One region of the Lentzea sp. DG1S-22 genome, then DNA from elsewhere that is predicted to be linked to it. Evidence: riboswitches for the same ligand, from Rfam matches in the RefSeq annotation. Region 1 holds a riboswitch; each other region holds the start of a gene.
The links. Region 1 has a riboswitch for S-adenosylmethionine ahead of V1227_RS36535 (aminotransferase class V-fold PLP-dependent enzyme). Riboswitches for the same ligand answer to the same signal wherever they lie in the genome.
Positions count from the first base shown of each region.

Region 2: another riboswitch for S-adenosylmethionine. It lies ahead of V1227_RS24610 (methionine ABC transporter ATP-binding protein); the one in region 1 lies ahead of V1227_RS36535 (aminotransferase class V-fold PLP-dependent enzyme).
Region 3: another riboswitch for S-adenosylmethionine. It lies ahead of thrC (threonine synthase); the one in region 1 lies ahead of V1227_RS36535 (aminotransferase class V-fold PLP-dependent enzyme).

Region 1 covers NZ_CP143276.1:7,670,274-7,679,686, reverse strand. Annotated here, with positions in the region: gene V1227_RS36560 (inositol monophosphatase family protein) at 1-146, opposite strand, end outside; gene V1227_RS36555 (LysR family transcriptional regulator) at 170-1,066, shown strand; gene V1227_RS36550 (NAD(P)-dependent oxidoreductase) at 1,055-1,657, opposite strand; gene V1227_RS36545 (RluA family pseudouridine synthase) at 1,731-2,615, opposite strand; gene lspA (signal peptidase II) at 2,657-3,364, opposite strand; gene V1227_RS36535 (aminotransferase class V-fold PLP-dependent enzyme) at 3,388-4,719, opposite strand; SAM riboswitch class IV at 4,757-4,871, opposite strand; gene V1227_RS36530 (potassium/proton antiporter) at 4,945-6,423, opposite strand; gene V1227_RS36525 (M28 family metallopeptidase) at 6,563-7,495, shown strand; gene V1227_RS36520 (TetR/AcrR family transcriptional regulator) at 7,508-8,044, opposite strand; gene V1227_RS36515 (SRPBCC family protein) at 8,103-8,558, shown strand; gene ileS (isoleucine--tRNA ligase) at 8,613-9,413, opposite strand, start outside.
Region 2 covers NZ_CP143276.1:5,315,180-5,324,592, reverse strand. Annotated here, with positions in the region: gene V1227_RS24620 (transglycosylase family protein) at 1-598, shown strand, start outside; gene rsmA (16S rRNA (adenine(1518)-N(6)/adenine(1519)-N(6))-dimethyltransferase RsmA) at 1,058-1,885, shown strand; SAM riboswitch class I at 1,974-2,067, shown strand; gene V1227_RS24610 (methionine ABC transporter ATP-binding protein) at 2,293-3,291, shown strand; gene V1227_RS24605 (methionine ABC transporter permease) at 3,288-3,971, shown strand; gene V1227_RS24600 (MetQ/NlpA family ABC transporter substrate-binding protein) at 4,000-4,803, shown strand; gene V1227_RS24595 (4-(cytidine 5'-diphospho)-2-C-methyl-D-erythritol kinase) at 4,861-5,823, shown strand; gene V1227_RS24590 (hypothetical protein) at 5,925-6,914, shown strand; gene V1227_RS24585 (ABC-F family ATP-binding cassette domain-containing protein) at 6,957-8,726, shown strand; gene V1227_RS24580 (DivIVA domain-containing protein) at 8,723-9,413, opposite strand, start outside.
Region 3 covers NZ_CP143276.1:4,449,541-4,458,953, forward strand. Annotated here, with positions in the region: gene V1227_RS20295 (PIG-L deacetylase family protein) at 1-544, opposite strand, end outside; gene V1227_RS20300 (fibronectin type III-like domain-contianing protein) at 714-962, shown strand; gene rpsT (30S ribosomal protein S20) at 1,086-1,352, shown strand; gene V1227_RS20310 (hypothetical protein) at 1,444-2,283, shown strand; gene holA (DNA polymerase III subunit delta) at 2,294-3,262, opposite strand; SAM riboswitch class I at 3,350-3,493, shown strand; gene thrC (threonine synthase) at 3,505-4,761, shown strand; gene V1227_RS20325 (DNA internalization-related competence protein ComEC/Rec2) at 4,745-7,651, opposite strand; gene V1227_RS20330 (ComEA family DNA-binding protein) at 8,472-9,161, opposite strand; gene V1227_RS20335 (DegV family protein) at 9,249-9,413, opposite strand, start outside.

The sequences.
Region 1 (9,413 bases):
GGCTTCAGGACGTCGACGACGGCGGCGTCGTTGGCGCGGACGGCCGCGACGAGCTCCTCGAGGGAGGACGTGCGCGACTCGGTCGAGTAGCGCTTGAACATCCGCGCCCCGGCTGTGCGGACGGCGGCGGTGGTGGCGGCGAGCATGGTTTCCTCCAAGATTGTCCGTCATGCAAGCGGATCTGAACCTGCTGACCGTGCTGGACGCCCTGCTCGAAGAGGGCAGCGTGATGGGGGCGGCGCAACGGCTGCACCTGTCGTCGCCGGCGGTCAGCCGCACGCTCGGCCGGATCAGGAAGGTGACGGGCGACGACATCCTGGTGCGGACGGGGCACACGATGACGCCGACGCCGTACGCGCTGGCGATCGCCGACGAGGTGCACCGGCTGGTGCGGCAGGCCAACGCCGTGCTGGCGCCGAGCCGTGAGCTGGACCTGGCCGGACTGGACCGCACGTTCACCGTCCAGTGCCACGACGCCCTGGCCTCGTCGGTGGTGCCGGCACTGGTCGGCAGGATCGCGGAGCAGGCTCCCGGCGTGCGGCTGCGGGTGCTCGCCGAGCACTCCGCCGACACCGACGACCTGCGGCACGGCCGGGTCGACCTGGAGCTCGGCGGTGGTGCTCCCGACCTCCCCGAGTTCCGCTCGGAGACGCTCGGCACCGACCCGCTCGAGGTGGTCGCGCGGTCCGGCCACCCGTGCACCGACCTGGACCTGCGCTCCTACGCCGAGCACCCGCACGTGCTGGTCTCCCGGCGCGGACGGCTCACCGCCCCGATCGACGACCTGCTGGCCGCGCAGGGCCTGCGGCGGCGGGTGATCGCGACCGTGGCCACGGTGCACTCCGCCCTGCAGATCGCGGCCGCGAGCGACGCGCTGGTGACCACCACGGCGATCCTCTGCCGCCCGCTGATCGAGGCGTTCGGGCTGGTCACCCACCCGTTGCCGGCCGAGTCGCCGGAGGCACCGGTCAACTGCAACTGGCACCAGCGCTACGACTCCGACCTCGCCCACGCCTGGCTGCGCGACCAGGTGCGGACGACCGTCCAGGACGTTCTAGGCCGCTAGCGGCAACGCGACCGAGCCGGCGAACCGCGGCTGCTCGGCCTCGTCGAGCATGGCCGCCGCCACGGTGTCGCGACTGATCTTGACGCCCAGGTCGAACGGGGGCGCGGCGTCGAGACCGACCGTGCGGCCGGGACCGGACGGTTCGTCGCTCAGCACCCCTGCGTGGAAGACGGTGCCGCCGGCGGAGAGCACGGCGTTGTCGGCCGCGACCTTGTCGGGGATGCGGTCGCCGAAGAACTTCCACAGCACCTCGGCACCCGGACCCGCCGCGTCGGCGGACGGACCCGTTCCGTAGGCGCCGAGCCAGACGATCCGGCGCGGTCCGGCGGCGATCACGGCCCGGGCGCCGTCGTGCAGCACGCCGGGCACGTCGGTGCCGAGCCCGGACACCACGACGGAGTCCGGGAAGACGACCGCGGCGATGCTCGCGGGGTCCGTCACGTCGCCCGCCACCTTGCGGAGGTTCTCGTGGTCGAGGCCGATCCGCCGCGGGTCGCGGGCGACGGCCGTGACGGTGTGGCCGCGGCCGAGGGCCTGCCGGGCCAGCGCGAGACCGGTCCGTCCGGAGGCTGCGAGAACGATGAGGTTCATGCCGAGAACGCTATGGAGCACACCGATTGACATCAAGTGCAACGTCGTCAACCGGTGATTTACCCAGACGCAATCAGCCCTCGTCGCGCAGCTTCTCCAGCGCCGCGGCCAGGTCGTCCGGGTAGTCCGAGGTGAACGCGACCCACTCGCCGGTGCCGGGGTGGTGGAACCCGAGCTGGCGCGCGTGCAGCCACTGCCGCGACACCCCGAGGCGCTTGGCCAGCGTCGGGTCGGCGCCGTACGTCAGGTCGCCCACGCACGGGTGGTGCAGCGCCGAGAAGTGCACGCGGATCTGGTGGGTGCGCCCGGTCTCCAGGTGCACCTCGACGAACGACGCCGCGCGGAACGCCTCGATCACCTCGTAGTGCGTGATGGAGGGCTTGCCGGAGTTCATCACGGCGAACTTGTAGTCGTGCTTCGGGTGGCGGTCGATCGGGGCGTCGATGGTGCCCTTGATCGGGTCAGGGTGGCCCTGCACGATCGCGTGGTAGACCTTGTCGACGGTCCGCTCCTTGAAGGCGTGCTTCAGCGCGGAGTAGGCCGACTCGGACTTCGCGACGACCATGACGCCGGTCGTGCCGACGTCGAGCCGGTGCACGACGCCCTGGCGCTCGGCGGCACCGGACGTGGCGACGCGGTGGCCCGCGGCGGCGAGCCCGCCCACCACGGTCGGCCCGGTCCAGCCCGGCGACGGGTGCACGGCGACACCGACGGGCTTGTCGACGACGATGATGTCGTCGTCCTCGTGGATGATCTCCAGGCCCTCGACGGGGATCGCCTGCACGGTGATCGGCTGCGGCGGCGCCGGCAGCGTGATCTCGAGCATCGCCCCGGCCGTCAGCCGGTCGGACTTGCCGACGACGCGGCCGTTGACCAGCACCTCGTCCGCGTCGGCGATGGCAGCGACGGCCGTGCGCGAGAGGCCCAGGAGCTTCGCGAGGCCGGCGTCCACGCGCATGCCGTCCAGACCGTCGGGAATCGGCAGCGTTCGGTATCCGCTCAAGCGGGGTCCTCGACCTTCTTCTCCTTGTGAACCGTCCCGTCGTAGTCGTGCTGCAGGAGCGCCAGCACGATGATCGTGGCGCCACCGCCGACGATCGCCATGTCGGCGACGTTGAACACCGGCCACACACGGCCGAACGGGTCGAAAAGCGACAGGAAGTCCACCACGTGGCCGCGCATCGGCCCCGGCTCGCGGAACAGGCGGTCGGCGAGGTTGCCGACGGCGCCGCCCAGCACCAGGCCCAGGCCGACGGCCCAGCCCTGCGAGCGGAGGTTGCGCGAGATCCAGAGGATGAACCCGACGACGCCCAGCGCGATCAGCGCCAGGATCCACGTCCAGCCCTCGGCGAGGCCGAAGGCGGCACCGGGGTTGCGGACGAACGTCAGGTAGAGCGCGCCCCCGAAGACCTTGATCGGGTCGGCACCCTCGAGGAACGCCACGGACAGGACCTTGGTGAGCACGTCCAGGGCCAGCACGCCGCCGGCCAGCACCGCGAGGAGCGTGGTCTTCGGCTCCGGCAGCGAGCCGGTGATCGAGAAGCCCTCCTCGTCGTCCTCCGCCTCCGCGGGGGACTCGGCCTCGGCGGGCTCCTCGGCCGCGACCACGGTCGCCTCGGCCGTCCCGGGCTCGCTGACCTGCACCTCGGCAGGCGGTTCAGCGGCCTTCCCGGAGACCTTCTCCGCGGCCTTGGACTCGTCACTCACCAGGTCATTGTCCACTACCGGGACTACGCGAGGAACGGCGGCAGGGTTCGGCCGTCGTCCTCGGGCACCCAGCGGCCGTCGCGCCGGGTGTAGGTCCACTTCGGACCTTCGGTGACGAGCGTGCGCAACGCCGCCACCAAGCGGTCGACGTGCTCGGCCGTCGTGCCGAGGCCGATCGACGCGCGCACGGCACGCTGTTCGTGCGATCCGGCCTTCTTCACCAGGCGACTCACGATCACGTGCGCGCAGAACGCGCCGTCGCGGACACCGATGCCGTACTCGGCGGAGAGCGCCGCCGCGAGGAAGCCCGCGTCGAAACCGCTGATCGTGAAGCTCACGACGCCGACCTTGTCGGCGTCGGTCAGGATCGACAGCTCGCGGAAGCCGGGAACCGTGCGCAGGCCGTCCCGCAGGCGCGTCAGCAGCTCCTGCTCGTGCGCGACCGTCTGCTCCCAGTGCCGCGACAGGATCTCGCAGGCCGCCGCGAGGGCGTGCACGCCGACGACGTTCGGGCTGCCGGCCTCGTGCCGCTCGGGCACGGCGGACCACGCGACGCCCAGGCGGTCGCCGTGGTCGGTGACCTTCGAGGTCGCGCCGCCGCCGACGAGGTACGGCTGGGCCTGCTGCAACCAGTCGGCACGGCCGACCAGCACGCCGGCGCCGAACGGCGCGTAGATCTTGTGCCCGGAGAAGGCCACGTAGTCGACGCCCAGCTCACGGGCGTTGATCGGGCGGTGCGGGGCGAGCTGCGCGGCGTCGAGCGCGATGCGCGCGCCGTGGCGGCGGGCGAGGTTCGCGAACTCGGCGACCGGCCACAGCTCCCCCGTGACGTTGGACGCCCCGGTGACGATCACGAGCCGAGGGCCGACCGGGGCGGCGGCGAGAGCCCGGTCCAGCGCCACCACCGCGGCGCCGGACGAAGACGGAGCGGGAACGCGCTGGACGTTCGGCCCGCGCCACGGCAGCAGCGCCGCGTGGTGCTCGCTGTCGAACAGGACGACCGCGGTGTTGCGGGGAACGCTGCGCGCCAACAGGTTCAGCGAGTCGGTGGTGTTGCGGGTGAAGACGACGGTGTCGGAGGGGTGCGCGCCGACGAACCTGCGGACGCGGTCGCGCGCCTGCTCGTAGACGCGGGTCGAGACCTGGGAGGCGAACCCGGCACCGCGGTGCACGCTGGCGTACCAGGGCAGCAGCTCGTCGACGGCGTCGCGCACCTCCTGCAGGCAGGGCGCCGACGCCGCGTGGTCGAGGTTGGCGTAGGTGACGCGCTCTCCGGTCACCAGGGGAACCCGCAGGTCGGCACCGACGACGGCCGGGACGGAAGTGGTGGTTCCAGGGGTGATCGCGAGCGTCATCGAGCTGCCTCCGAGGCCAGGGGCCCCGTGTCGCGAAGGCCCGCGCTTGACCGGCGCCCCACGCGCCGGACCAGGTCCTCACCAAGGGCACCCCACCGCGGTTGGAGGGTTGCCGGCCAGCAAGCTTGGGCTTGACGCTGGCTCTCATGACCTGCCGACGACGTTAGCGGAGGGTGACGCGCTCGTCGACACCCGATTCACATGCTGGGAAGGCTCGCAGACCGATCATTCGCCGGTCTCGCCCTTCCAGCGCGCGTAGCGGCCGGCCCTGTCGACGGCTCGAACGCGCCGTTCAGCGGCTTCGCGCGCCTCCTCCGTCGTCACGATGAGCAACTGGTCCTCGGTCTGGAGCCGGGTCGTCGGTTGTGGCGTGAAACTCTTCCCGCCGCGCACCACGAGGCTCACCGTGGCGCCGCCGGGCAGCCTCAGCTCGGACATGTAGACGCCGTGCAGCTTCGACCCGCGCTGGATGTGCACCTGCAGCAGCTCGGCGCCGAGCTCGTCGAGCGGCGAGGAGTCGACCTGGACCTCCAACGCCTCCCCCGTCTTCACCAGCCCCAGTCGGCGCGCGAGGAACGGCAGCGTCGTGCCCTGCACGATCGTCAGGATGATGACCAGCAGGAACACCACGTCGACCAGCTGCCGCGCGCCCTCGACCCCCTGGATCAGCGGGATCAGCGCGAACACGATCGGCACCGCGCCGCGCAGGCCGGACCACGAGAGGAACGCCTGCTCACGCCACGGCACCTTGAACGGCAGCGAGGCCAGCACCACCGACAACGGCCGGGCGACGAACGTCAGCACCACGCCCGCGACCAGCGCGGGGAACAGCACGTCGAGCAGCCGTGACGGCGAGGCGTAGAGGCCGAGCAGGACGAAGAGCCCGATCTGGGCCAGCCAGCCGAGACCTTCGGCGAACGAGAGCGTGTCGGCGCGGTGCGGCAGGCGGGCGTTGCCGAGCACCAGCGCGGCGACGTAGGTGGCGAGGAAGCCGGAGGCGTGCGCGAGGTCGCCGGCCGTGTAGGCCATCACGCACACGGCCACGGTGGCGAGCGGGTAGAGACCGGTCGAGGGCAGCGCCGCGCGTCTCAGGCCCGCGGCGCCCAGGACGCCCAGCAGGACGCCGATGAGCGCTCCCGCGCCCAGTTCGTAGACCACCAGCAGCGGCGCGGTCCACGAGATCCGGTCCGAGGACGCCAGCAGCACGACGGCGATGTAGACCGGTGCGTCGTTGAGACCGGACTCCAGTTCGAGCGCGCCCGTGAGCCGCGCCCCGACACCCAACGACCGCAGGACGCTGAACACGGCCGCGGCGTCGGTGGACGACAGCACCGCTCCCCAGAGCAACGCGATCCGCCAGTCGAGGCCGAGCAGGAAGTGCAGTGCCGTACCGGTGACGGCGACGCTCACCACAACGGCCACTGTGGACAGTGCGACCCCCAGCCACAGCGAGGGTTTCACCGCGCTCCAGCGGGTGGTGATGCCGCCCTCGGTCAGGATCAGCACCAGTGCGGCGATGCCGAGGGACTGCGTGAGGCCGGCGTCGTCGAACCTGATGCCGAAGACGGACTCGCCGAGGAGCACGCCGATGCCGAGGTACAGCAACAGCGAGGGCAGGCCGAGGCGAGTCGACACCCGCACCGCGATCACGGAGATCAGCAGCACGACGGCACCGACACCCAGAACGACCGTGACGTCACCCACCCGGACCATTCTGGTTGATCACCATCGATTCCGACGAATCAGACGAGTCAACAACTCCAGCCGTTCGCCCCTAGCGGGGTCATGCACGACGGAGCATGTTGATCAGTGGCTCAATCCCAACCCTGCACGGAGTTGAACCATGAGGATCCTGATCGCACTGGCGGCCGCCTTGACGATGGCCGGAGCAACCACGGCGCAAGCCGCCGCACCGTCGGCACTGGCGGCGCCCGACATCAACGTGGCGAACGTGCAAGCCCACCTCAACCAGTTCCAGTCCATCGCGAACGCCAACGGCGGCAACCGCGCCCACGGACGTCCGGGGTACCTGGCCTCGGTCAACTGGGTGAAGGGCAAGCTCGACGCGGCGGGCTTCACCACCCGCGTCCAGTCGTTCACCTACAACGGCGCCACCGGCTACAACCTGATCGCGGACTACCCCGGCGGCGACACCAACAACACGGTCATGCTCGGCGGCCACCTCGACAGCGTCACGTCGGGCCCCGGCATCAACGACAACGGCACGGGGTCCGCGTCCCTGCTCGAGGTCGCCCTGCAGATGAGGGCGACGGGCTTCCAGCCGACCAAGCACGTGCGGTTCGGCTGGTGGGGCGCCGAGGAGCTCGGCCTGCGCGGGTCGACGTTCTACGTGAACTCGCTGAGCACCACCGACCGGTCGAAGATCAAGGCATACCTGAACTTCGACATGACCGGCTCGCCCAACCCCGGCTACTTCGTCTACAGCGCCTCCGGCCAGCCCTCCGGCTCGCTCGCGCTGCAGCAGCGGCTCCAGGCGGGCTTCACGGCGCTCAACGTCCAGACCGAGCTGACCAGCGTCGGCGGCCGCTCCGACCACGCGGCGTTCGCCCGCGCGGGCATCCCGGTCGGCGGCACCTTCACCGGCGCCGAGGGCATCAAGACCGCGGCCCAGGCGCAGAAGTGGGGCGGCACGGCCGGCCAGGCCTACGACCGCTGCTACCACCGCTCCTGCGACACCACGGCGAACGTCAGCACCACGGCGCTCGACCGGAACGCGGACGTGATCGCCTCCGCGCTGTGGGCGACCGCTTCCTGATCACCTGCCTGATCACCGGGCGGTGAGCACCTGCACGGCCTCGTCGAGCACCGGTTCGACGAGGCCGGGCAGGCTCACCCACATCTGCGCCTGCCCGAGGTAGAGGCTGAACGCGATCAACGCCCGCTTCCTCGCGTGGTCCCGGTCGAACCCGAGCCGCACGAAGAGCTCCGTGACGTAGCCGATCCGCTTCTTCGTGACCCGCTCGAGAACGGGCGCGATCACCTCGTTGCCCGCCCCGGCCTGCAACGCCATCTCGACCGAGCCCTTGCGGGTCGTGTCGAGCACCAGGGTGAACAACGTCCTGAGCTTGTCCTGCGGCGTCCCCTCGGACTCGACGAGCTCGATGACCTTCTCGGTGTGCTCCCGCTCCCACCGCTCGACGGTCGCCCGCAGCAACGCCTCGCGGTTCGGGAAGTGGTGGTAGACGCTGCCCTTCGTGGCGCCGGCCCGCGCCGCCAGCGGCTCGATCGCGACGGCGCCGAGCCCGCCTTCGGCCAGCGCTCTCAGCGCTATCTCAGTCCAGTCGTCACGATTCCGCCGCGCCACGCTCCCATACGCTACCGTACGGTCCAGGAACATACGGCAGCGTATGGAAGGGGCTCTCATGATCAGGAACGTCCACACCCGCGACCTCGGCGTGCCCGCGGGCCCGTTCGTCGACCGCATCCAGGAGCTCTGGCCACCGGCGTGGGGCAAGCTGGAGTTCGACCGGCCGCTCGGGGTCGGCGCCGACGGCGGGCACGGGCCGATCCGCTACCGCTGCACCGAGTTCGTGCCCGGCGAGTCGATCACCTTCGAGTTCGTCGACATGTCGGGCAGTCACACGCTCTCGGCGTCCGGCACGGTCCTGCGGCACGAGCTGATCGGCCGGTTCGCCCTCGTGGACCGGCTGCGCTGGGTGCTGGCGATCAGATGGCTGCACGACGCGTGCCTGGAGGACCTGTTCGACGCCTGCGAACGCGCGGCGGGCCGGGAACCGAAGGCCCCGGCCCGCTGGTCCTGGTACGTGCGCCAGGTGCGGCGCCTGTTCGCCCCGAAGCGTCAGCCACAACGCGCGTGACGCGAAAACGACGAAGGGCCGCCGTCCGAAGACAGCGGCCCCCCACCACTGCTGTCAGGCCTTCGCGACGGCGACCTTCACCTTGGCACCGTCGCCGACCGTGCCCTCGGACGTGCCCTCACCGAACACCACCGAGGTCGTCAGCGTCTCCGACTGCACGAACGGCAGGTGCGGCTCCACGGCGGCCTTCACCGCGTCCGGCAGGTCCAGCGTCAGCGTGATCCGGTCGGACACGTCGAGCTGGGCGTCCTTGCGGGCCTGCTGCACCACGCGCACGAGGTCACGTGCGACGCCCTCGGCCTCGAGCTCCGGCGTCACCGCCGTGTCGAGCACGACGACACCGGCGCCGCCCGGCAGAGCGGCCGTGGCAGCGGGATCCGTTGCCACCAGGCGCTGTTCGTACTCGCCCTCGAACAGCTCGACGCCCGCGGCCACCACGCGACCGTCCACTTCGGACCAATCACCGGCCTTGACGGCCTTGATGACCTTCTGCACGTTCGGCCCGAGGCGCGGACCGGCGGCACGCGCGTTCACGACGAGCTGGAACTGGCCGTAGGCGTCGACGTCCGTGGACAGCGACACCTCCTTGACGTTGACCTCGTCGCGCACGATCTCGGCGAAGTCCTCCAGCGACGCCGCCACCGGGGAGGCGACCGTCAGGCGCGCCAGCGGCAGCCGCACGCGCAGCTTGTTCGCCTTGCGCAGCGACAACGCCGTCGAGCAGACGTCGCGCACCTCGTCCATCGCCGCCACGAGGGCGTCGTCCGCCGGCACGTCCGACACCGACGGGAAGTCCGTCAGGTGCACCGAACGGCCACCGGTCAGCCCGCGCCACACGACCTCGGTCGTGTACGG
Region 2 (9,413 bases), 2.4 Mb from region 1:
CGAGCTGCTGAAGTCCGAGAACCTCTCCCTCGGCCCCGAGGACGCCGTCTCGTCCGGTGCCGACGTGAAGCTCGCCACCGGCGCCGAGGTCTACATCTCCCGCACCGGCGTCACGGTCATCAACGTGAACGAGCCGGTCGCCGCGCCGGTCGAGAAGACCAACGACCCGAACATGAACGCGGGCGAGCAGAAGGTCGTCGACCCCGGCGCCGCCGGCGAGCAGATCTCCCAGTACCGCGTGACCGTGAAGAACGGCAAGGAGATCAGCCGCGAGAAGCTGGGCAGCAAGGTCACCAAGGAGCCGAAACCCAAGAAGATCGTCGTGGGCACCAAGCCCCTCCCCGGCGGCGAGGTCTGGGACCGCCTCGCCAAGTGCGAAGCGGGCGGCAACTGGGCCATCAACACCGGCAACGGCTACTACGGCGGCCTGCAGTTCAACAAGAGCACCTGGGACGCCTACGGCGGCGCGGCCTTCGCCGCCTACCCGCACCAGGCGACGCGCGAACAGCAGATCGCCATCGCCACCAAGCTCCGCGACGGCCGCGGCGGCACGTACTCGGCGTGGCCGGGCTGCCGCGCCAAGCTCGGCCTGCCGTAGACCCGCGTCGCCTCCCCGTCCCCCGCACGAAGGCCGTCCTGGTTCGCCAGGGCGGCCTTCGCGGTTCCGCCCACCTGTGCCGTGTGCGGGTTTCCGGCCGCGGGCACCTCGGCTGCGGCTGACGGCGGTGAGCGGCCGCGCTGGAGGCGGTGAGGCGGGAGCCGGAGTTGGGCGAGCACCCGTGCCTTGTGCGGGGTTGGCGGTGCGAAGGGCTTGGCGCGGGCAGGCTCGCGCAAGGGTCCCCTCGAATTCGGCGTCCCCCGCGACCGACCGTACTCGGCGGGTCTGACAGTCCCGGGATGGTGGAACGGCGGGGCGGAGTCGAAGGCGAGCCGGCCTTCCGCCGGCCGCGATGGCGCCGAGCCGACCCGCGCGCCAAGCCGCCCCGTGGAGCACCCTCCCACTCGCCCCGGTGAGGGGTGACCAAGCCCCGGACCAGCAGCCTGAGAGAATGCCCGGGTGAGCCTGCTGGGACCCGCCGAAGTCCGCCGTCTAGCCGCCGAACTGGACATCCGCCCGACCAAGAAGCTGGGCCAGAACTTCGTGCACGACCCCAACACGGTCCGCAAGATCGTCGCGGCGGCCGGCCTGGCCGAGGACGACGTCGTCCTCGAGGTCGGTCCGGGCCTGGGCAGCCTCACCCTCGCCCTGCTCCCCAGCGCCAGCCAGGTCGTCGCGGTGGAGATCGACCCGCCGCTGGCGCGGAGGCTTCCCCGGACCGTCGCGGAGATGGACCCGGAGAACGCGAGCAAGTTGCACGTGGTCCTCAGGGACGCCATGAAAGTCACCCAAGAGGACCTGCCGGTGCAACCCACCGCGATCGTCGCCAACCTCCCGTACAACGTCGCGGTCCCGGTGGTCCTACACCTCCTGGCCGAACTCCCGAGCCTCCGGAAGGGTCTTGTCATGGTCCAGGCGGAGGTGGCCGACCGCATGGCCGCGAAGCCCGGGAGCAAGATCTACGGCGTCCCCAGCGTGAAGCTCGCCTGGTACGCCGAGGCGAAGAAGGCCGGCGCGATCGGCAAGAACGTGTTCTGGCCCGCGCCCAACGTCGACTCCGGGCTGGTGTGGTTCCAGCGCCACGAAAAGCCGTTGTCCACTGTGGATCGCAAGAAGCTCTTCGCGGTCGTCGACGCCGCGTTCGCGCAACGTCGCAAGACCCTCCGGGCCGCCCTCCGCGGGCACACCGCGAACGTCGACGAGGTGCTCGCCAAGGCGGGTGTCGACCCGCAGCTCCGGGGCGAGCAGCTGACGGTGATCGACTTCATCCGGATCGCCGAGGTCTAGGCCGGGGATCCTTCGGCCAACAGTGTGATCTGTCGAACGAATCGGATTCTGGCTTGCGCAACCGAACGTCCGTCCGGTTGACTGCTACTTGCCATCCGGAGCGACTGAGAGACCTGGCTCTACGACGTCGCAGCAACCACCCGCTGGATGCGGGCAGGTGCTAACGCCAGGACCGATGGAGGAGCACCATGGGTACCGTGCGAATGCTGACGCGCCGTCGAGTTGTCGACCAGTGCCGTCGCACCGCTTCTGCATGTCGTCGCCACCTCGTCTAGGGCGCCTTCTCAAAGTCCTCTGACGCGCACTCGATCGCGGAGTGGCGCACACACCTGAGCAGCAAACTTCGACCGCGCACGTCCGCGAACACCAGCGGACGAGGTGCCGTCGCGCGCAGCCGTGGAGCAGAAGTGATCACTGTCGAAAACCTCACCAAGTCCTTCCAGGGCGTCAGCGCCCTCAACGGCGTGACCCTCGACGTCGAGGCCGGCACCGTGCTCGGCGTCGTCGGCCCCAGTGGTGCCGGCAAGTCGACGCTCGCCCGCTGCGTCGCGCTGCTGGAGCGTCCCGACTCCGGGGCGATCCGCGTCGACGGCACCGACATCACGAGCCTCGACGGGTCGGCGCTGCGTGCCGCCCGTCGCCAGATCGGCGTTGTGCCGCAGGGGGATTCGCTGCTCCGCCAGCGCACCGCGGCCGGCAACATCGCGCTTCCGCTCGAGTCCGCCGGTGTGCCGGGGCCGCAGCGGCGCACCCGTGTCGGTGAGCTGCTGGACCTCGTCGGGCTGACCGACAAGGCCGGCGCGTACCCCGACCAGCTGTCCGGCGGGCAGCGCCAGCGCATCGCCGTGGCGCGTGCCCTCGCCGCCAACCCGTCCGTGCTCCTCGCCGACGAGCCCACGTCCGCCCTGGACCCGGAGACCACCGGTTCAGTGCTGACGGTGCTCGACCGTGCGCGCGCTGAGCTCGGTGTGACCGTGCTCGTCGTCACGCACGACATGGGCGTGGTCCGGAAGATCTGCGACGACGTCGCCGTGCTGGAGCAGGGCCGCGTCGTCGAACACGGCAAGGTGCTCGACCTGGTCAACGACCCGGTCAGCCGCACGAGCAGCGCCCTGCTGCCCGCCGTCGACCTGAACCCGATCAACGAGAGCAGCTACGACCGCGTCGCGGACGTCGTGCTCGTCGGGTTCGCCGCGGTCGGCGCGCTGCTGCCCGAGGCCGCGCACCGGTTCGGGGTCGAGCTCAACATCGTCGGCGGTGGCCTGACGCGTCTCGGGGAGACCCCGGTCGCGCGCTTCCGCCTGGGGCTGAACGGCGAACGTTCCGACTCCGCTCTCGAGTGGATCGGCGAGGCCGGAGGCGCTGTGCAGAGGTCCCTGAAGGGGCCGCAGGGAGTAGCTGCGTGAGGTCTGCAACACCCTGGTCCGACGTCGTCGCGTACCTCGTCGAGGCCACCGGGGAAACGCTGTACATGGTCGGCGTCTCCACCGTCATCGCAACACTGCTGGGAGTTCCCGTAGGTGTCTGGCTGCAGCTCACCGCCAAGGGCGGGCTGCGGCCGAACGCCGCGGTGCACAGGGTTCTGAGCTTCGTCACCGACCTCGGTCGCTCGATGCCGTTCATCGTGCTGCTCGTCGCGCTCACGTCGGTCACCCGGCTGATCGTCGGCGGTTCCATCGGCAGCACGGCGGTCATCGTGCCGCTGGCCGTGGGAGCGATCCCGTTCGTCGGGCGGCTGGTGCAGAACATCCTGTCCGAGGTGCACGTGACCGTGGTCGAGGCCGCGATCACCACGGGCGCCTCGACGTTGAAGATCGTGCGCAGCGTGCTGATCCGCGAGTCGATGCCCGCGCTGATCAACGCCATCGGCGTCACCGTGATCGCCCTCATCGGGTACTCGGCGATGGCGGGCGTGATCGGGGGCGGTGGCCTCGGCGACCTCGCGATCCGCGAGGGCTACCAGCGCTTCAACGACCGGATCCTGTGGAGCACCGTGGCGTGGCTCGCCGTGCTCACCACCGTGATCCAGCTCGGTTTCACCCGTGCCGCCCGTGCGTCCGACCGGCGCCGGCACGCCTCCGTCTAGACCCGTAGCGATTCTCAAAAGGAACGTCATGCGTATTCGTGCTGCCCTGATCGCAGTTGCTTTGTCCGGTGTGGCGGCTTTGTCTGCTTGCTCGTCCGGTGGTGGCTCGTCCGCCTCGGACACGCTGAAGGTCGGCGTCTCGCCGGTCCCGCACGCCCAGATCCTCGAGTACGTGGCCGACAACCTCGCCTCGTCGAAGGGTCTCAAGATCGAGGTCGTCGAGTTCACCGACTACGTGCAGCCGAACACGGCGCTGGTCGACGGGTCGCTCGACGCCAACTACTTCCAGACCGTCCCGTACCTGGAGACGTTCACCAAGGAGAGCGGCGCGGAGGTCGAGTGGGTCCAGCCGGTCCACGTCGAGCCGCTCGGCCTCTACTCCAAGAAGGCCAAGAAGCTCGACGAGCTGCAGAACGGCGCCAAGATCGCCGTCGCCAACGACGCCACGAACGAGGCCCGCGGCCTGAAGCTGCTGGAGGCGAACGGCCTGATCAAGCTCAAGGCCGTCGACCAGCCGACCGTGCGCGACATCGCGGAGAACCCCAAGAACCTGCAGTTCGTGCCGCTGGAGGCCGCTCAGCTGCCGCGTTCGCTGGAGGACACCGACGCCTCGGTCATCAACGGCAACTACGCCATCGACGCGGGCCTGAAGCCCGCCACCGACTCGCTCGCGCTGGAGAAGGCCGAGGGCAACCCCAACGCCAACGGCCTGGTGACGCGGACCGAGCTCAAGGACGACAAGCGCGTCAGGGACCTGGCGGAGCTCCTGGCGTCGCAGCAGGTCAAGGACTACATCAAGCAGACCTACAGCGGCTCGGTCATCCCGGTCTGACGGTGCTGCCGACCGGGGGAGGAGTCCGGGACCCCAGAACGCCCGTAGGCTGACGTGGTGCTCGCAGTCGTTCCACCCCCGGTCACGGTCCGCGTCCCGGCCAAGGTCAACCTGCACCTGGCCGTCGGTGACGTGCGCCCGGACGGCTACCACGACCTGGTGACGATCTTCCAGGCGCTGTCGCTGGTCGACGAGGTCACGGTCGCGGTCGCCGACGAGCCAGGCGTCGAGGTCCACGGGGAGGGCGCCGACCAGGTGCCCACCGGGGCCTCGAACCTCGCCTGGCGCGCGGTCCAGCTGCTCGCCGCGCACGTGGGCAAGGACCCGGACGACCCGAAGGTCCGCGTGGTCATCCGCAAGGCCATCCCGGTCGCGGGAGGCATGGCGGGGGGCAGCGCGGACGCCGCCGCGACGCTCGTGGGCCTGTCGTCGTTGTGGCGCCTCGACATCAGCCGCGACGAGCTGGCCGAACTGGCCGGGAAGCTCGGCGCGGACGTCCCGTTCGCCCTCTACGGCGGCACCGCGCTCGGCACCGGCCGCGGCGAGCGGATCGTGCCGGTGCTCGCCCGCCACCAGTTCCACTGGGTGCTGGCGTTCGACCGCCGTGGACTGTCCACTCCGGACGTCTTCGACGAGCTGGACCGCCTGCGCGCGGAGGGGGATCCGCCGCGCGTCGGCCCGGTCGAGGCCGTGCTGGAGGGGCTGTCCTCGGGAGACCCGCGCCAGCTCGCGCTGCTGCTCGGCAACGACCTGCAGGCCGCCGCGGTCTCGTTGCGGCCCAACCTGCGCCGCACGCTCCGCGCGGGCGTCGACGCGGGCGCGCTGGCCGGCATCGTGTCCGGCTCGGGCCCCACGACGGCGTTCCTGTGCGAGGACGGCGACACGGCCGTCCGGGTGGCCGCCGAGCTCGCCGGCGCGGGGGTGTGCCGGACGGTGCGCGTGGCGCACGGCCCGGTGCCCGGAGCGCGCGTGATCACGGCCGAGGAACCGAAGCCCACTCCGCCCGAGGTGCACGCCTAAGATCCTGTGGCGCCACGCGCGCCCCGGTGCGAAGCGCCCGTTCCAAACGGGGGCGATCTCGAATTCTCGGGGCGCGCGTGGCCCTGTCGCGGGGAGGCGAGGTGGGCAGACGGCTCCGGCACGAGCTGTTCCGGATGGTCGTGTCGGACCTGGTCGGGAACCACCCGAACCTCCACCCCGACCGCCTCGACCACTACGCAGGCCTGGTCCGCCGCAGCACGGTCGAGGACCCCGCGTGGACCGCCGCCCTGCTGCGCTGGGCCCGCCACGACGCCGGACTCGCCTGCACCGCGCACGCGGGCGCCGCCGAGTTCGTCGCGGCCCGCCTGGCCGCCGGCCTGCACGGCACCTCCCGCCAGGTGGTCGACTCCGTGCTCGCGGAGCCCAACGACCCCACCTGGCTGCTGAACTACTGGCACCACAAGCACGGCCGCGCACTGCCCAAGCCGCTCAAGCGCGGGATCGGCGACGCCGTCCGCCGCCTCTACACCGAGGAGTCGGTGCGCGACCACGACCACGTCTTCATCAGCCTGCGGTTCGGCGACGTCCTGAACCGCGTGCACCCGAAGCCGGTCGACGAACGCCAGTCCGCGCTGTTCCGCGCGATCCTGGACCGCCGCCACGACCCGAAGGCCGCGGAGTGCCGGCCGGTGCCCCGGCCGCCCGCACCCTCGCCGCTGCCCCGGATCACCGGCCACACGCTCCTGCTGGTCGACCTCCACGCGGCCGAGCGGTACGGGTTCGAGGAGACCGTCGAGGCGGTGGTGCGCCGGTGCGACCGGGCCGAGGTCGTGCGGTTCCGGGGGTACGGGCTTCCCCACGACCGCCGGCGCCGCCTGCTGGAGGTCGTGCGCAAGCGCCTCCGGAGGCACGACAGGGTTCTCCTGGTCACCGAGGCGCAGCCTCTGGACGGGGAGCTGAGCGGTGCGGTGCCCGCCTACGTGCCACTGCACGTGTGGGACCTGGGCGAGCAGGGCACGGAGTGGGCGTCGGTGTCGAGGCACCGCTACCGCCACCGCGGCGACCCGGCGGGCGCACCGCGGGCGTTGTCCCTGTTCGAGGCTGGTGAGCAGGGGCTTTGGCCCTGGTAGGTAGCCTTCAACGGGCAGTTTCTTACTAGTCGTGAGGTTTTGATGGCCAACCTGGTCAACCTGGAGTCCGTGTCGAAGTCGTTCGGCGTCCGGCCGCTGCTCGACCGCGTGTCGCTCGGCGTCGACGAGGGCGAGCGGATCGGCGTCGTCGGCCTGAACGGCGGCGGCAAGACGACGCTGCTCGAGGTGCTGGCCGGGGTCGAGCCCGCCGACGACGGACGGGTGTCGCGGTCGCGCGACCTGCGCATGGCGGTCGTGACGCAGCGGACCGAACTGCCGGAGGGGTCGACCGTGCGCAACGCGGTCATCGACCCGCTCGGCTTCGACGCGGAGCACGAGTGGGCGTCCGACGCCCGTGTCCGATCCATTTTGGACGGACTCGGGATCACGGCGCTGGGCCTGGACTCGGTGGTCTCCAGGATGTCCGGTGGCGAACGGCGCCGCGTCGCGCTGGCCGCCGCGCTGATCCAGGACCTCGAGCTCCTCGTGCTGGACGAGCCGACGAACCACCTCGACGTCGAAGGCGTGCGCTGGCTCGCCGAGCACCTGCTGGCGCGCAAGTGCGCGCTCGTCGTCGTCACCCACGACCGGTGGTTCCTCGACACCGTCTGCAACCGCACGTGGGAAGTGGTGCAGGGCAAGGTCGAGCAGTACGAGGGCGGCTACGCCGACTGGATCTTCGCGCGCGCCGAGCGGCAGCGGCTCGCGGACGCCGCGGAGGAGAAGCGGCAGAACCTGGCGCGCAAGGAACTCGCGTGGCTGCGCCGCGGTGCGCCCGCGCGGACCTCGAAGCCGCGCTACCGCATCGAGGCAGCCGAGGCCCTGATCGCGGACGTGCCGCCGGTGCGCGACACCGTCGAGCTGGTCGCGTTCGCCAAGAAGCGCCTGGGCCGCACGGTGATCGAGCTCGAGGACGTCACGCTGTCCATTCCGGACCGCGTGCTGGTGCGCGACCTGACGTGGCGCATCGGCCCCGGCGAGCGGATCGGCCTCGTCGGCGTCAACGGCTCCGGCAAGACGACGCTGCTGCGCCTGCTGGCCGGGGAGCGGGAAGCCGAGTCGGGCAAGCGGATCCAGGGCGCCACGGTCAAGATCGCCCACCTCTCGCAGGAGCTGCTCGACCTCGACGGCTCGATGCGCGTGCTGGAGGCGATCGAGGAGGTCGCCCGCCGCGTCGTGCTCGGCAAGTACGAGATGTCGGCGTCGCAGCTCGGCGAGCGGTTCGGGTTCTCGTCGCAGAAGCAGTGGACGCCGGTGTCGGACCTGTCCGGCGGCGAGCGGCGGCGGTTGCAGCTGTGCCGGCTGCTGATGGCCGAGCCGAACGTGCTGCTGCTCGACGAGCCGACCAACGACCTCGACATCGACACGTTGCAGCAGCTGGAAGACCTGCTCGACTCGTGGCCCGGCACGCTCGTCGTGATCTCGCACGACAGGTACCTCGTCGAGCGCGTCTGCGACAAGGTCGTGGCGCTGTTCGGCGACGGCGGCCTGACCGACCTGCCCGGCGGCATCGAGGAGTACCTGCAGCGCCGCGACTCGGTGCGCGACAGGCAGTCCGCGGCGGCCCCCGCGGCGGAGAAGGCTCCCTCGAACGCCGCCGACCAGCGTGCCGCCCGCAAGGAGCTGGCACGGCTGGAGAGGCGCCTCGAGGTGCTGCACAAGAAGGAAGCCGAGCTGCACGCCGCCCTGGCCGAGGCCGCGACCGACCCCGACCGGCTGCTCAAGCTCGACGCGGAGCTCCGCACCGTGCTGGCGGAGCAGTCCGAGGTGGAGACGGCCTGGATGGTCGCGGCGGAGGTCGTCGAGGGCTAGCGGCCGCGGCGGCGGAGCTCGTCGGCGAGCTGGGGCAGCAGCTCGTCGATGAACGACGTGTCGTAGCCCTGGCCGGAGAGCAGCGCGTAGCTGAAGCGTGCCTTCATGACCTCGTCGGCGGTCGCCCCCAGCATGCCGTCGAGCGCGACGCCGATCTCCTCCAGCATCCTGTCGACCTGCGCGGTGCGGTAGCCGCGCTGGCCGGGGGCCGCCGGCGGGATCCGCAGCTGGCGCAGGTCCTTCCACGACTTGATCGTCGGCATGCTGCGCACCGGCCCGGAGAGCTGCTGCTCGATCTGGCCGAGGAACGCGTCCACCTCGGTCTCGTCGTACCCGCGCCGCCCGATGAGCGGACGGGAGAACCGGACGTCGCGGACGTCCTTGCCGGTCAGGTTGTCCTGGCCGAGCAGCGTCGCCTCGATGCGGTCGAGGAAAGCGTCCACCTGGGACTCCTGGTAGCCGCGGCGGCCGCGCGGAGGGCGGTGGAACGCGACGTTGCGGATGTCCGCCGCGGTGAGCCCGGGCGCGTCGACGGCCTTCTGCAGTGCGGGCTGCTGGGCGGGCGGGCGCGGAGCGGAGGGCTGCTGAGGGCGTTGCGGGGAGCGCGACTGCTGCGCCGGACGCGGATCGGGCTGGGGGCGGCGCTGCTGCGGCCGTTGCTGCTGCTGCGGGAGCTGCGTCGTCGGC
Region 3 (9,413 bases), 3.2 Mb from region 1:
GGGTCGCGCCGGACCCGGCCAGCCCGGGAGTGATGTACCAGCGCACCGAGTGCGGCTCCAGGCCCTCGTCGACCTGTTCCGGGAACACCCAGCGGTTGCCGGCGTCGCGCAGCGCGTCGAGGGTCGCGAGCCCGGCCGCGCGGTGGTCGGCCTGGTCGAAGCCGTAGGGCGTCTCGACCTCGAAGCCGCAGCCGAACACGACGTCCGGCTTGAAGCGGCGGATCTCGCGGCAGATGTCCCGGCGCAGGTCCAGGCCGTAGACGAGGACGCCATCGGGGTGTTCGAGCACGGTCAGGTGCTCCACACCGACCACGGCGCAGGCGGCCCGCTGCTCGGCGACGCGCAGCCGTGCGGTCTCCTCCGGCGGGTTCGGCATCCCCGCCTCGCCGCGGGTGAGCAGGAGGTAGCCGACCTCGATGCCGCGCTCGGTCCAGCGGGCGACGGCCGCGGACGTGCCGTACTCCATGTCGTCGGGGTGTGCGACGACGCAGAGCACGCGCCGGAAGGTCTCCTCCGGAAGGGCAGGCAGTGTCATGCCGGTCATCGTCCCGTGCGAGGCGGCCGGCGTCCGGGAACCGGCGGAAGAAGTTGCGGGGACGAGCGCTGGGTGGGCCGCCGGTCTCGGCGTGTCGTACACGTCGTTCAGACCTGGGGGACGACGGTGTCCGTGGACCGCCGTGACGGCGTGGTGGAGTCCACGGGGGCGAACACCGATGGGCGCGCGGGCACGGCGATCGCGCCGGTGTACGTGCGCCAGCCGGCCTCCCCCCGTGCTCACGCCCGACGCGCGTCTGGTGGCCTTCACGCGCGTGGAACTCGCTGCGGGGCAGTTGAAGCAGGTCGAGGTGTCGTCCCGGCTCTCGCAGCTGGCGCTCACCGTCGGCGACGGGCGGCGTGAGGTCGCGCGCGGCGGGTACGAGGCCGTGGTGGGCGCGGCGAAGGCCGCCTTCGCGGTCCGCTGAGCTGGCCTGATATCCTTCGTCGTCGTGAACGCGCGGCTCTCCGCCGTGGAGGAGACCCGGTCCTTGGCCGGTGCCGACGAAGCGCGCCACGAACCCCGGTTTCGACAAGAAGGGTGATGTCGCATGGCGAACATCAAGTCCCAGCTCAAGCGGATCAAGACCAACGAGAAGGCTCGCCTTCGCAACAAGGCGGTCAAGTCGTCCCTGAAGACGGCCATCCGCAAGTTCCGCGAGGCTGCCGAGGCCGGTGACAAGGCGAAGGCCCTGGAGCTGCTGCAGGACGCGTCCCGCAAGCTCGACAAGGCCGCCACCAAGGGCGTCATCCACGCCAACCAGGCCGCCAACAAGAAGTCGGCGATGGCCCAGCGCGCGAACAAGATCGAGGGCTGATCTCGCTCGCGGAGCCTCGAGCTTCCGCAAAGGGCTCCACCTCCTCCGGGAGGTGGAGCCCTTTCGCGTTCCTGGTGTAGGCGTAGTTCCCATGGACTCGCTGCCGCGCATTCAGTTCGTCGAACTCCACGACCTCGAAGGCACCCCGCCCGTGCTGCGGACCCTGCACACCGAGTCGATCACCACGATCTACCGGCTGACGGACGCGGCGCGGGAGTACTCACGGCCACTGGCACGGGCGCTGCGGTCGGGCGCGGACCACCGGTCGGGCGCGGACCACCGGTCGGGCGCGGACCACCGGATCGTCGACCTGTGCGCGGGCTCCGGCGGACCGGTACCGCTCATCCAGCGCCGGCTGCACGCGGAAGGCGTCCACACCCACGTCACGCTGACGGACCTGGTGCCGAACGTGCGCGCGTTCGAACGCGTGGAAGCCGAGAACCGGCGCCGGCTGCGCGATTCGTGCTGCTCGGTGGACCACGTGCCCACCTCGGTCGACGCCACGGACTGCCGGGTCGAGGGGACGCGCACGATCTACGGCGCCTTCCACCACTTCCCGCCCGCGCTCGCCGCGCGGATGCTGCAGAACGCCGTCGACACCCGGCAGCCGATCGTCGTCGTGGACACCAAGCGGTCGTTCGTCTACCCGGTGTTCTTCCCGTTCCTGCTGACGCTGGCCGTGCTGGTGGCGGCGCCGTTCCAGCGCAATCCCCTGCCGCGCTACCTGCTGCGCCTGCTGCTCACCTACGTCGTGCCGGTGCTGCCGTTCATGATGTTCTTCGACAGCGTCGTGTCGTTCCTGCGCATGTACGGGCGCGCGGAACTGCGCCGGATCGTCGACGGCCTCGACCGCACCGAGTCGTTCACGTGGACGATCGGCGTCGAGCCCGGCTTCACGGGAGCCCAGTACCTGATCGGGATCCCGCGGTGACCTCCTCCGGTCAGCGGCGGCCGTGCGCGGCGACGATCCGGAGCACCGCGCGTTCCAGCGCGTAGTCGGCGTCGGCCGCGACGCCCTTCACGTCGGCGTTCAGACCGGCGACCACCTGCATCGCGTCGGCGAGACCCGACTGGTCCCAGCCGCGCGACTGGGCCTGGGCCTTCTTGATCTTCCACGGCGGCATGCCGAGCGGGCCGGCCAGGCTGAACGGGTCGGCCCGCCCCACCGCGGACACGCGCGCGACCGTGCGCACCGCATCCGCCAGCGCGTCCGCGACCAGCACGTGCGGCACACCGAGCTGCATCGCCCAACGCAGCGCCTCCATGGCACCCGCGCGGTCACCGGTGACGGCCTTCTCCGCGACGGCGAACCCGGTCACCTCCGCCTTGCCCTGGTGGTAGCGGCGGATCTCCTCGACCGTCACCTTGCCGTCGGTGTCGGAGACGAGCTGCGAGGCCGCCGCGGCGAGCTCGCGCAGGTTCGTGCCCACGGCGTCGATGAGCGTGGCGACGGCCTCCGGGTCGATCTTGCCGCCCGCCTGCCTCACCTCGTTGCGCACGAACGCCTCGCGCTCGGCGGACTTCGTGACCTTGCCGCACTCCGTGACCGCGGCACCGGCCTTCTTCAGCTGACCGGGCAGGTCCTTGGCGGCCTTGCTGCGGCCACCACCCGTGTGAAGGACGACGAGCGTGACCCCGTCCGCAGGCGCCTTCACGTAGGAGAGCACCGTGTCGGCGACTTCCTTGCTGATGTCCTGCGCGTTCTGCAGGACGATCACGCGGCCCTCCGCGAACAGCGACGGGCTCACCAGTTCGGCCAGCTCCGGAGGCGTGAGATCAGTCACCTGGACGCGGGTCAGGTCGGCGTTCGGATCGACCTCGCGTGCGGCCTCGAGAGCCGCCCGAACAGCACGTTCGACCAGCAGCTCCTCCTCGCCGACGACGAGGTGCAGTGACTCCGGTGCGCTCACGTTCCGCATCCTTCCACGTCCCGGATCGTGGACGACGGTGGCTCAGCGGCGGACCGGTGCCGTAGCTTGGTGGCCACAACTGAACACCGCTCATCCAGAGGGGCAGAGGGACCGGCCCGAAGAAGCCCCGGCAACCGGCGTCAGCGCTGTGTGCACACCTGTGCGCGCATCTGAGTGCAGACGATCACGGTGCCAATTCCGACCCGTTCGATTTCGCGGGAAAGATGAGGAGATACCTCGCGATGACTGCTGTCTCTGTGCCGACGAGCACCAAGTTCGACCTCGGCCCCGCCCGCGCGCTGCTGTGCCGTGAGTGCGGCAACGAAACCCCTCTCGCTCCCGAGTACGCCTGTCTGGAGTGTTTCGGGCCACTGGAAGTGGCCTACGACTTCGGGAAGATCCGGCGCGAGGACATCGAAGCCGGCCCCAGGTCGATCTGGCGCTACCGCGGCCTCCTCCCCGTTCCGTCCACTGTGGAACAGCACCCGAACACCGACCCCGGCGGCACCCGCCTCGTCGAGGCGCACAACCTCGCCAAGGCACTGGGCGTCCGCAAGATCTGGGTCAAGGACGACACCGGCAACCCCACCCACTCGTTCAAGGACCGCGTCGTCGGCGTCGCGCTCGCCGCCGCCCGCGAGCTCGGCTTCAAGGTGCTGGCCTGCCCGTCGACCGGCAACCTGGCGAACGCTGTCGCCGCGGCCGCCGCCCGCGCGGGCTGGCGGTCGGTCGTCCTCGTGCCCTCCAACCTCGAGCGCGCCAAGATCCTCATGAGCGCCGTCTACGAGGGCGCCCTGATCGCCGTCGACGGCAACTACGACGACGTCAACCGCCTCGCCCAGGAGCTCGCCGCGGAGAACGAGGACTGGGCGTTCGTGAACGTCAACGTCCGCCCGTACTACGCGGAGGGCTCGAAGACGCTCGGCTACGAGGTCGCCGAGCAGCTCGGCTGGCGCCTGCCCGACCAGATCGTCGTGCCGATCGCGTCCGGCTCGCAGCTCACCAAGGTCGACAAGGCGTTCCGCGAACTCGGCCAGCTCGACCTCGTCGAGGCCACGCCGTACAAGGTGTTCGGCGCGCAGGCCACCGGCTGCTCCCCGATCTCGGCCGCCTTCAAGGCGGGCCACGACGTCATCCGCCCGGTCCGCCCGGACACGATCGCCCGCTCGCTGGCGATCGGCGCCCCGGCCGACGGCCCGTACGTGCTCGACGCGGTGCGCCGCACCAACGGTGCCATCGAGGACGTCACCGACGAAGAGGTCGTCGAGGGCATCAAGCTCCTCGCCCGCACCGAGGGCATCTTCGCCGAGACCGCCGGCGGCGTGACCGTCGCGACGGCGAAGAAGCTGATCGAGTCGGGCCAGCTCGACCCGGACGCCGAGACCGTGCTGCTGATCACCGGCGACGGCCTCAAGACCCTCGACGCGCTCGGCGACACGATCGGCCCTCGTGCGACGGTGCCGCCGTCGGCCGAGGCAGTGATCAAGGCGCTGGGGTAGTCACCTCCTTTCCGGCTCCGGGGACGAGACTGCGTCTCCGGAGCCGTAGGTGAACGTCTCGTTCAAGAGATGGGCTGCTCCGGAAGCGCGCAGCCCTGTCGGGATGCCTATCCGTTGCGGCACAACGTGATCTCGACAGGGAACATTGGTTCACAAGGCGATCGCGTCCGTCTTCAGCCAGCCCGTGCGCGGGAAGCGCCGCAGGCCGTCCACCACGTGCGGTCCGACCGCCTCCACGGTTGCGCGCCAGGCCGCGATCCGTTGCGGCCACGGGGCTTCCGCCTTCAGGGCGTTGTAGTGGTAGTCGTGCCAGACGTCCGGGGCGATGCGCAGGTCGTCGTCGAACACGTGCTCGGCGATGAGGTCGTACGCCTCTTCCGGCTTCTCCGCCTTGGTGGGCGACAGCACGTGGGTGGTGGTCGCCTTGTACGTGACGGCGCGGGTGCCGTCTTCGAGTGTTTCGCAGATGTAGTAGGCGAAATCGGGTTTGAGTTCGTCGTGCGGCCACGGGGTCGCCGCGTAGTTCATCTGCCACAGCGCCCATGCGAGGCCCGGCGTGCCGCCGGGGATCGGGTAGCGCGCGTTGAACAGCCTGATCCAGACCATCTCTTCTCCTTCGTACGATGCGGTTCCCCGGCAGCACCGCCAGGTCTCCGTCCTTGTCCGTGCGCAGCACCAAGGCGCCTCCCGTTCGCAGCACGTCGATCACGTGCGGGCTCGGGTGGCCGTAGCGGTTGCCCGTGCCGACGCTGACGAGCGCTATCTGGGGCCGCACGGCCTTGAGGAACGCGGGCAGCGAGTAGCGGGAGCCGTGGTGCGGCACTTTGAGCACCTCCGCGGTCAGGTCCCGCTCTCCCAGCAACGCGGCTTGGCCGGCCAGTTCGACGTCGCCGGTGAGCAGCACTCGGCCTGCTCTCGTGTGGGCTTTGAGCACGAGCGAGTAGTCGTTCACCGTCGTGTTCTCGGCCTCGGCGACCGGCGGGCGCCTGGGGCCCATCACCTCCAGGTCCAGGCCTGGCAGGGCGAAGCGCTCCCCTGCCTTCGGTTCCACCACCCGCACGTTCTGGGCGCGGGCTCGTCTGCCGACCTCCCTCCAGGCCCACTCGGGTTCTTTGAGCGGGCCCACCGCGATCGCTCCCACCGCACGTCCGGTGAGCGCGGCTTCCAGGCCACCGACGTGATCCGCGTGCAGGTGGGTGAGGACCACGAGGGGGATCTTGGTGATCCCCAACGTCTTCAGGCACCGGTCAACCGCGCCGGGATCCGGTCCGGTGTCGACCAGGACCGCCGTGTCCGCGACGTCGGTGGCCAGGACGAGCGCGTCGCCTTGGCCCACGTCGCAACTGACGACCTTCCAGCCGTCCGGTGGCCAGACCGGTGCGACGACTCGCATCGGCACCAGCACCACGAAGCCGCCGACGAGCACGGCAACCACCAACGTCCGCGACTTCTTCAGCCGCAGCAACAACACGACCACCGCCGTGACGGCGGCCAGCGCGAGCGCTCCGGTCCAGCCGTCCGGCCAGCCGACCGCCGCGCCGGGCACGGTCGACGCCTGGCGTCCGACCTGGATCAGCCACGTCACCGCCGGACCGGCCACGTGCGTCACCAGTTCGGCCGCGCGGGGTGAGAACGGCGCCACGACCGCTGCGACCACGCCCAGCACCGTCGCCGGCGCGACCACCGGCCCGGCGACCAGGTTGGCCAGCACCGAGACCAGGCTCACCTGCCCGGACAGCCCCGCCACCAGCGGAGCCGTGGCCAGGCTCGCGGCCGTTGGCACGACCACAGCCTCGGCCAGTCCGTTCGGCACGCCACGCTGTTTGAGCGCTTGTGCCCACCTCGGCGCGATGAGCACCAACGCCGCCGTCGCCACCACGGACAACGCGAAGCCCGGCTCACCGCCCAGCGCCGGGTCGTGGAGCACCAGGACGAGGACCGCTGCCGCCAGGCTCGGCACCGCCGAGCGTTCCCGGCCCAGCACCAGCCCCAGCAACGTGACGGCGCCCATGACCGCGGCCCTGAGGACGCTCGGCTCCGGTCCTGCCAGGATCACGAACCCGACCAGCGCCACCATCGCCGCGACGGCGGCCTTGCGCGGTCCGAGCCGTCTGGTCAGCAGGTAGACCGCGCCGCACACGATGGCCAGGTTCGCCCCGCTCACCGCGAGCAGGTGGGCCAGACCGGCCGTGCGGAACTCGTCGACGATGCGCGGCACCATCTGCTCGGTGTCGCCCACGACGAGCGCCGGCAGGAGCCCGGCCTCCTCGTCGTCCAGCACCCGGCTGGCTTTGGCCAGGCCGTCGCGGAGGTCGTCCGCCCAGCTCTGCCAGACCGGTGGCGGTTGTAGGTCTGCCGGCGGACCTCTCACTCTCAGCAGGGCTGACGCCAGATCGCCGCCTCTGGGCGGGGCGAGCGTGCCCTTGACCGTGACCTTCTGGCCGGGCAGCAGGTCTCGCCACTTGGCTGCCGGAGCCAGCAGCACCAGTTGCGCGCCGTCCGCGGTTGCTTTGACCACGACGTTGTCCACGCCTGCCTGGTGGCTCGCGAAGCCCTCGGCCCTGATGCCCTTCGGCCTGGTGACGATCTCGACGGTGAGGGTGGTGCTGCGGCCTTCGTTCGCCGCCAGGCGGAACGGGTGGGATTCCGCCCGCAGGACGTGGCCGCCGACCCAGGCCGCTGCCACCGGGCCCGAGATCAGCAGGGCTATCGCGCAGGTCCTGTTCCACCACGCCCTGCGCCACGCGGCCAGGCCGATGGCGCCTGCCGCCACGCCGGTGCTCACTGCCGCCTGCCAGCTCAGGAAGAGGCCGGCGACCGCGGTCGCCCACACCGCCGCCGCGGCGGGGACCAGGCGGTAGTCCTGGGCTACCGGGTGCTTGCGGGCCACGGGGTGCTTCCCAGGCCGCTCGGCGGATCGGAGGCACGGCTTGGACTGCCTTGGCGTGGCTGGGGAACGTTCGGCACCTCGCCTGGGGCGTCGTGCGGCTGGATTTGCGTGCTGCGGCTCTTGTGGTCGTGCGACCTGGGCTCGGCATGAAGCGAGCGGGTGATGCGGACGGACGGCATGGGATGACTCCGATCTACGGGTGGATGGTTGCCGCGCACAACCGGCAGGCGCGCTTTTCGGGGGCGGCTGGGGCCGAGTTGGGTGGGGCCGAGTTGGGTGGGGCCGAGTTGGGTGGGGCCGGGTTCGGCGGCACGGGGCTGAGCTGCCCCCGGCTGGGCAGGGCTGGACCGGACGGCACCGCTACGGCTGGAGCCGGGCTGGGCGGCACCTGGCTGGGCGGCACCTGGCTGGGCGGCACCTGGCTGGGTGGGATTGGGCTGGGTGGGATTGAGCCGGACGGGACTGGGCTGGGCGGGACTGGGCTGGGCGGGACTGGACTCGGCGGGACCGCCACGGCTGGAGCCGGGCCGGGCTGCGCCGGGCTTGGCGGCACAGGACTTGGCTCCACCTGGCTAAGCGGGATTGGGCTGGGCCGGACTGGACCGGATGGCATCGGGTTCGGCGGCACCGCTACGGCTGGGGCGGGCTGGGCGGCGCCGGGTTCGGCGGCGCCGGTGCGGCTGGAACCGGGCCGGGTGGCGCTGGGCCGGGTGATGGTGATGGCGGTGGGAAGGCGATCGCCAGGAGGTGGCACACGGCGGTGGTCAGTGGAACTGGGCTTTGGTGCGGTGGTAGAGCGCCAGGGCCGCGCGGAGGAGGCTCATGTGTGGACCAGTTCGGCGAGCTTGGCCAGTTTCGAGTCGCCGATGCCCTCCACCTCGCGGAGTTGGTCCACGGAAGCGAACGGGCCCTTGCGGGTTCGGTGGTCGACGATGCGTTGAGCCGTCACCGGGCCCACCCCGGGCAGGGTGTCCAGTTCGGTGGCCGTCGCGGAGTTCAGGTTCAGCTTCGACTGGGCGGCACCGGCCTGGGGCGGTGCCGGTGGCGGGATGCCCACCGCGATGTGTTCGCCGTCGGCGAGCTTGCGGGCCAGGTTCAGGTTGTGAAGGTCGGTGCCCGGCTTGATGCCGCCTGCCAGGCGGAGGGCGTCGGCCACCCTGGCGCCGCTCGTCACCGTCACGAGGCCCGGGGTGGCGACCTCGCCGATCACGTTGACGACCAGTTCCGGGGCCGGCGCGGAGGTGCTCACCAGGGCCAGGTCCGGGGCTTGTTCGGCGGCGGGGCTCTGCCACCAGCTGCCCAGGCCGATGACCGTGCACGCCACCGCCACACCGAGGGCCAGCAGGCCGCGGCGCGGGAGGCGGGGCAGGCGGAAGCGGCGGCGGGGCGGGCCGTGTTCGTCCGAGTCCTCCGACTTCGTGAAGACGAGGGTCGGGTCGGCTCTCACCTTGTCCGCCAGGGCGGCCAGGCGTTCGTGCGGAAGGGTGTCCGGGTGGGAGCGGGGGAGCATGCGAGCGACGTTACGGAGCGGGGTGGGTGGGGAGGTGGGGTGAGCTCCGGGGCTGTGGACTACTCGCGGGTTGTGGACAGGTCGCGATCACTTAGGGGTCTGGGACGGGGAATTGTCGGGGGTCTGTGGGATGCTGTCGGGTCCTCCCGGCAGCACCACGACGCCCAGCACGCCCGGTCCCGTGTGCGCGCCGATCACCGCGCCGACCTCGGAGATCACGCATCCCGTGGAGCCCGGCAGCCGTTCGTCCAG